Regions from separate parts of the Paenibacillus sp. cl141a genome, predicted to be linked through region 2. Evidence: riboswitches for the same ligand, from Rfam matches in the RefSeq annotation. Region 2 holds a riboswitch; the other holds the start of a gene.
What was found. Region 2 has a riboswitch for FMN ahead of BMX45_RS16555 (DMT family transporter). Riboswitches for the same ligand answer to the same signal wherever they lie in the genome.
Positions count from the first base shown of each region.

Region 1: it holds a riboswitch for FMN, as region 2 does, so the genes downstream of both, ribD (bifunctional diaminohydroxyphosphoribosylaminopyrimidine deaminase/5-amino-6-(5-phosphoribosylamino)uracil reductase RibD) here and BMX45_RS16555 (DMT family transporter) in region 2, are expected to answer to the same signal.

Region 1 is NZ_FNZO01000006.1:199,066-202,632, reverse strand. It holds gene lysA (diaminopimelate decarboxylase) at 1-164, shown strand, start outside; gene BMX45_RS18420 (peptidylprolyl isomerase) at 363-794, shown strand; gene BMX45_RS18415 (acyl-CoA thioesterase) at 870-1,271, opposite strand; FMN riboswitch at 1,472-1,655, shown strand; gene ribD (bifunctional diaminohydroxyphosphoribosylaminopyrimidine deaminase/5-amino-6-(5-phosphoribosylamino)uracil reductase RibD) at 1,924-3,024, shown strand; gene ribE (riboflavin synthase) at 3,048-3,567, shown strand, end outside.
Region 2 is NZ_FNZO01000005.1:259,235-262,801, reverse strand. It holds gene BMX45_RS16565 (M20 family metallopeptidase) at 1-95, shown strand, start outside; gene BMX45_RS16560 (ATP-grasp domain-containing protein) at 113-1,060, shown strand; gene BMX45_RS32150 (hypothetical protein) at 1,111-1,239, shown strand; FMN riboswitch at 1,474-1,640, shown strand; gene BMX45_RS16555 (DMT family transporter) at 1,783-2,754, shown strand; gene BMX45_RS16550 (RNA polymerase sigma factor) at 2,968-3,510, shown strand.

The DNA.
Region 1 (3,567 bases), on a different contig from region 2:
ACTATTCCATGGCCAGCAATTACAACCGGATCCGCAAACCTGCGGTCGTATTCGTGAAGGATGGGCAAAGCAATCTGGTCGTTCGCCGCGAATCGCTTGCCGATATCATCAGCAACGATGTCGTGCCGGCGGGTGTGACAAAAGAAACCGTTACGAGTTCATAAGACGTCAATGTCTGGATAGGAAGGGCCCGCCAAAGCCTCCGGCTGCGGTCAGGGCTCTTCGTCCTGCCTTCCGTCGGATATCATCGCGAGGGAGGGGACAAGTTCGTTTTGCTTCGAGGCTCAATTCATAGTAAACTATAACTTGCATTGTAAAAAATCGATAAAAGCGTTTGAGATAACGGAAGGAGATAGACACATATGGCAAAAAAAGCGAAGATCACATTGGAAAACGGCAAAGAGGTTGTGCTTGACCTGTTCGAGAACGATGCACCGAATACGGTGGCTAATTTTGAGAAATTGGCCAACTCCGGCTTCTATAACGGTCTGGTATTTCACCGCGTAATTCCTGGATTCGTTGCTCAAGGCGGATGTCCGCAAGGAACAGGAACCGGCGGACCGGGTTATACCATTAATTGCGAGATCAATCCTAACAAGCACGAGCGCGGAAGCTTGGCCATGGCGCATGCCGGCCGGAACACCGGCGGAAGCCAGTTCTACGTGTGCTACGAGCCGCAGCCGCATTTGGACGGACAACATACCGTATTCGGCAAAGTCGTTGAAGGCATGGAATACGTAGATGCATTCAAAGGCCGCGACAAAATGGAAAAAGTAGAAGTGTACGAAGCATAATAAATTCAGCATCATGCAAAAACAGGCTCACCCTCAGGGGTGAGCCTGTTTTTTATGGCCGCCGCAAAGGGCGGATTAAGCAGGGGCCGGGAACAATCGGCGAAGTTCTTCGGGGACGGGCCGGCTTTTACGCGAGTTTACATCCATCGCCACGCTGGTAACGATGGCATCCGCGCACAGCTCATAATGTTCGTTGTATATCCGCTGGGCCATGACGTAACTCGTGCGGCCGATGGACTCGGGTTCCGTCACGACGATCAGCCGTTCGCCTTGGCCGCACTCCTTGCGGTAATTGATATTGATATTGACGGTGACGGTCTGGACCCCGAGCCGTTTCAGCACATCATACCGCAGATCTCCCGCTTCGTACCATTCCTCCCGGCCCCACTCCAGGTATTCGAGGTATTTTGCATTGTTTACATGTCCGTTGACGTCGATCTCCGTGGGACGGACGATAATGTCCAGCGAAGTTTTCATCGTGGCTCGCTCCTTTTCAACTGCTACTTATCTCCTTGCTACCTTATTTAACTGTTCTCCCTTCGGGAAGCAATCTCCTTCAAAAATCCATGCTAATAACAGCATTAAAGTTATGCGCTTTAAAAAAGTTAGTTGTTTTTTCTTGCAATTTTCAAAAGGGGGTGATAAGATTCTTCATAAGATCAAACAATTTCATAGGTTTAATCCTTCGGGGCAGGGTGAAATTCCCTACCGGCGGTGATGAACGCAGTTATTGAGCTTATCGAAGCAGAGTGCTGCGTCTTAGTCCGTGACCCGGATATGATTGTGACGTTACACATCGTATGCGGTGGACCTGGTGCAAATCCGGGACCGACAGTATAGTCTGGATGGGAGAAGGAGTGAGAGACACATAAGCAGCACATGTTATTGTGTCTTTGCGCACAGCGTGACATGCGTTATGTGCAGGTTTTCACATGCAATTCAAAGCTGTGACGGCGATTTATTTGGTGTCGCCTGTTACGGATTTGGGTCGCTTGTTATACGCGAAATCTGCATTCATGACGGTTATTTATCATGTCAATGATTAACTTCCATCAAGCCCTGTTAAGGATTCTTCGGAATCTTTGGCAGGGCTTTTTTGTATGAACGTTGGGAAAGGGGCATGTTTAGCATGGATATCGTCAACGATGAATTCTATATGTCACTTGCGCTGGATCTGGCTGAACGTGCGCAGGGCCAAACCGGGATCAACCCGGTAGTCGGCTGCGTCGTTGTTAAGGATGGCGCTCTCGCCGGGGTGGGCACGCATCTGGAACGGGGAATGCCGCATGCCGAGGTTCATGCCTTGAATATGGCCGGGCCGAAAGCGGCAGGCAGTACCGTGTACGTGACATTGGAGCCCTGCAGTCACTACGGCGCTACGCCGCCTTGCAGCGAGAGGCTTATCGCCGAGGGCGTTCGGCGGGTGGTTGTGGCCTGCGAGGACCCGAATCCCCTCGTGGCGGGCAGAGGGATTCAGATGCTGCGCGCAGCGGGAATCGAGGTTGAAACGGGTATCCTTAAAGATCGCGCTCTTCGCCTGAACGAAGCCTTTATAAAATTCATTACGACGGGCCGGCCTTTCGTCACGTTAAAGACGGCGAGCACGCTGGACGGCAAGATCGCTTCGAAAACCGGGGACAGCAAGTGGATCTCCAATGAAAAATCCCGGGAGCTTGTGCATACGCTGCGCCATCGGCATCAAGGCATCATGGTCGGCGTGTCTACGGTAATCGCGGATAACCCAAGCCTGACGACCCGGCTTGGCGTTGAGGGGCTGGACCCGGTCAGGATCATCGTGGATTCGAGCCTGAGGATACCGCTCGACAGCCATGTCGTGTCAGACGGGTTAGCGCCCACCTGGATCTTGACGACGGAGCAGGCCGATGACACGAAGCGGACCGAGTTGGAAGAGCTTGGTGTTCAGGTCATCCCCTGCGGACCTGGACCGCGGGTGGATCTGAAGGGAGCGCTGCTGCAGCTGGGACAAAAGGGGATCGCCTCGATTTTGCTGGAAGGCGGCGGTACGCTTAATGGCTCGATGTTGGAGCAGGAGCTGGTGGACCGGCTCATCCAGTTTATCGCCCCCAAAATCATCGGCGGATATGATGCCCCGGGAAATTACATGTTCAGCGGTTATGAACAGATGAACCAAGCGATTACGCTGACAGGACTTGAGACCGAAAGACTCGGCGACAATATCTACGTCACCGGCATTCCGGTCTGGAAATAAGGAGCGAGAAAGGAGGGAAGCCTGTGTTTACTGGATTGGTCGAGGAGATCGGCGAGATGCGGCGTATTGGGCGCCAAGGCGAAGCCATGCTGCTGAGCATTTCCGCTAACCGGATCATGGACGATCTGAAGCTTGGCGACAGCGTATCCGTAAATGGCGTCTGCTTGACGGCTACAGCGATCGATAAGGGCGTATTTACGGTTGATGTCATGCCGGAAACCTATAGAAATACGAATCTCAAGGAGCTGCAGCCGGGCGGGAAGGTTAATTTGGAGCGGGCGATGGCAGCCGGAGGGAGATTCGGAGGCCATATCGTTCAGGGACACGTGGATGGCATCGGCGTCATTCGGAGCGTAAAGGCCGATCAGAATGCAGTGGTATACGAGATTTCGCCCGCGAATAGGGACGTATTCAAATATATCATTCCGAAAGGCTCGGTCACACTGGATGGAATCAGCTTGACCGTTGTCAAAACGACGGATTCCTCCTTTACGGTGTCCATCATTCCCCATACGCTGGCGGAGACGGTGCTCGCTTATAAAA
Region 2 (3,567 bases):
AAGACGAATATCTGAATATCGACACATTGGTACCGCGTACCCGGCTTCTCGCGAATGTCATTGAGCGACTGAGCCGTGGACAACAGCAAGGATAAGGGAGGACGATGGCAACATGACAAAAGCATACATTATACATGAGAACGAGAGCTGGATCGTGCCGCTCCGCCACGCGCTGGAAGAGCAGGGGGTTCCGCATGAGTTCTGGCATCTGCACGAGGGAACGCTCGATTTGGGCCAGCTGCCGCCGACAGGCGTCTTTTATAACCGGATGAGTGCATCCTCCCATTCCCGTAACCATCGCTATGCGGCGGAATATACTTCGAACGTGCTGGCATGGCTGGAGCATAACGGGCGTACGGTCCTGAATAACAGCCGGGCCCTGGAGCTGGAGATCAACAAAATCAAGCAGTATCTGGAGCTGCAAAAATTCGGCATCGAGACCCCGGCTACGGTGGCCGCAGTAGGGAAGGAAGCAGTCATTCAAGCGGCGAGGGAATTTCCTTACCGCTCCTTTATTACGAAACATAACCGTGCCGGCAAAGGGCTTGGCGTCTACTTGTTTGATAGTTTAGAGAGCCTGGAGACCTATGTAAACGGACCGGGCTTCGAGGAATCTGTGGACGGCGTAACCTTAATCCAGCAATACATCAAGAACGAAGATCAGTTTATTACCCGCTGCGAATTCATCGACGGCAAATTCTATTATGCGGTTCGGGTAGACACTTCCGAAGGATTCCAATTGTGTCCGGCCGATGCTTGCCAGATTAGCGACCAATTCTGTCCTGTCGGCGAGGAAGCGGTTATACGGCCGAAGTTCGAAGTCATTAACGGATTCGACAGCCCGCTCATTGCCAAGTACGAGGCGTTTCTGCAGCAGAATGGCATCAGCTTTGCGGGAATTGAATTTATTACCGATTCGGCTGGCAAGACCTATACGTATGACGTGAACACCAATACGAACTACAATCCCGATGCTGAAGCGCTTGCGGATGTATCCGGCATGAAAGAGATCGCCAGAACGCTCTCGGAGTATTTGAAGCGGGAGCTCGTGCTGCGGTGAATGGTTAATGCTAACCTGAGTTAAGGAGAAGTGCCCAGGTTCCGATAAGAATGAATAAGCGGATAAGGATGTGGCCTTATGCGTATCGAATCGAGTACCTTAATACGGAGAAAGCGTTGGATTTGCTGAATCTCCAGGCAGGAGCGGCTGCTGTTCAAGACAGAAGGTATTCGAGATAAACGCGTGAAGATGGTAAAAAATCATACTGGTAACAAATCGATACTTGCTGTATAATTCTCAGTAAGTCTTGGTTGAAGGTGAGATTTTTCATTGTATTCAAGTCAAATTTCATTTATTTTGAAAATAGATGTATTTACATGAAAGGATTCATGTTATAATTTCAATATATCAACCAAACAAATCGGAATTATCGGTTAATCAGTTTGATGGCATGACCAAAATAAAACATGAATATGGATCTTCGGGGTAAGGTGAAATTCCTGACCGGCGGTGATGGTTCGTTCCTCCGCGAACGAACCCAAGCCCGCGACTCGCTGCGTTCTGTATCCAACATGAATGCAGCGACTGACTTGGTGCAATTCCAAGGCCGACGGTAAAGTCCGGATGGGAGAAGATCAAAGATGAGTTTGCCGTGAATGCGAATATTCCATTCGGCGCAGGCTTATTTGATCAGCCCCCGTATACGTCGGCCATGCCGATGACGGGGGCTTTCTGCTAGTAAGACCTCCGTATTCAAGACAGGAGAGGGCAAGATGAGTAATATGAATACCGGGATCAAGGTGAAACCTTATGGTTCCGACACACAGGCAAGTCGACGTTTTAAAGGAGGGTTCTGGCTCGTTGTTTTGGGGGCCGCCCTGTGGGGCGTTGACCCGTTATTTCGGGTCATTCTGCTCAAGAATCTGACTTCGGCTCAGATCGTTTTGCTTGAACATATCATTATTTCCTTGATTGCGATTCCTGTATTGTGGAAGAACCGGGAGGAACTTAAGAGCCTGGGCTGGAATCATGTCGGCGCGCTGCTGTTTATATCCTGGGGCGGTTCGGCATTGGCTACCGTATTGTTCACGATGGGGCTGTCGAGCGGCAATCTGAATGCCGTCCTGCTGCTGCAGAAGCTGCAGCCGCTGTTTGCCATCATTCTGGCTAGCCTGCTTCTGAAAGAGAAGCTTCCGCGCCATTTTGGAATCCTGCTTATCATCGCTTTGGCAGGCACGTATTTGCTCACCTTCGGCTTAACCCTGCCGATCGGCCATTGGAACGAGTTTGTTCAAGTCGGCAGCCTCCTGTCCTTAGGCGCAGCAGCCTTATGGGGCGGCTCAACGGTCATGGGACGCTTGATGGTAGGCAAACTGAAGTACGAGACGGTAACCTCGCTTCGTTTTGTGCTCGCGCTGCCGCTCCTGACCGTCATTACTTGGAGCGAAGGGGCAGCTTGGAATATGCCGGCATGGGGCACAGGCGCCTTTGCCTTGGTATCGCTGAACCTGATCGGTCAGGCACTGCTGCCGGGTCTGCTGAGCTTGCTGGTGTACTATAAAGGGCTGACCACGACCAAAGCCTCTGTCGCAACGCTGGCTGAATTGAGTTTTCCCATGGTGGGCGTGCTCATCAACTGGATTGTATTCCAGCAAATCGTGACAGGGCCTCAGCTCCTAGGATTCCTGCTGATTTGGATCGTGCTGTTCATTATATCGAGACAGCAATCCGAGGCTTCTCCGCAATTGCAATAAAATCATACGTTTGTAGAAAAAGCCGATCCGATGGGGTCGGCTTTTTTTGCCGTTACTCCAAGCCAAGCTACTCCAATCGGTTTGCATGGCGAAACGATTATTTTTTCAAAAGATGTGTAGGGTTTCCGGAATTAAAGGTGTCTTATATAGTAGCACGGGATTTGTGGCTTCGTTCTACCAACAGAGAAGATTATAAAAGAGGGGGAGGATCCCATGGAGGATCGGACATTGCTGGATGGGCTGGCGAGGAAAGATCCGCGATGTTTTGAAACATTGGTTGACCGCTATTCACGCTACATAGCCGCGGTGGTTGCTAAGGTGGCAGGAGGACGGTTTAATTCCTTCGATGTGGAGGAGATCACCGGGGACGTGCTGGTCAAGCTGTGGACAGACGGGACAAAAATCATGCTGCGGGGAGATAGTCTCAAGCCTTTTCTGGCGATAGCCGCGCGGAATCATACCTTGAATGCATTGCGAAAGAGGCAGCGGGTCATTGAATCCGAATTGGAAGATGACGCCGTTTCTTGTCCCTCTGCGGAGGCACTGGCTATTCTACGGCAGGAGAAGGAAACGATAAGCGGCATGGTACAGGGGATGGGCGAACCGGATCGCGAAATATTCATCCGCAGGTACTTTTATTTAGAGAAAGTCCGCGATATTGCAAGCCGGCTGAATATGCAGGAGAAAGCCGTCACCGCCCGGATCCGCCGGGCAAGGGACAAATTGCGCATACATTATGAAACCGAGAATCCGTAGGATTTCTATAAAGACCGTGTCTATAGGAGTGAAGCTTCAAATCGATTGCGAAAGGGG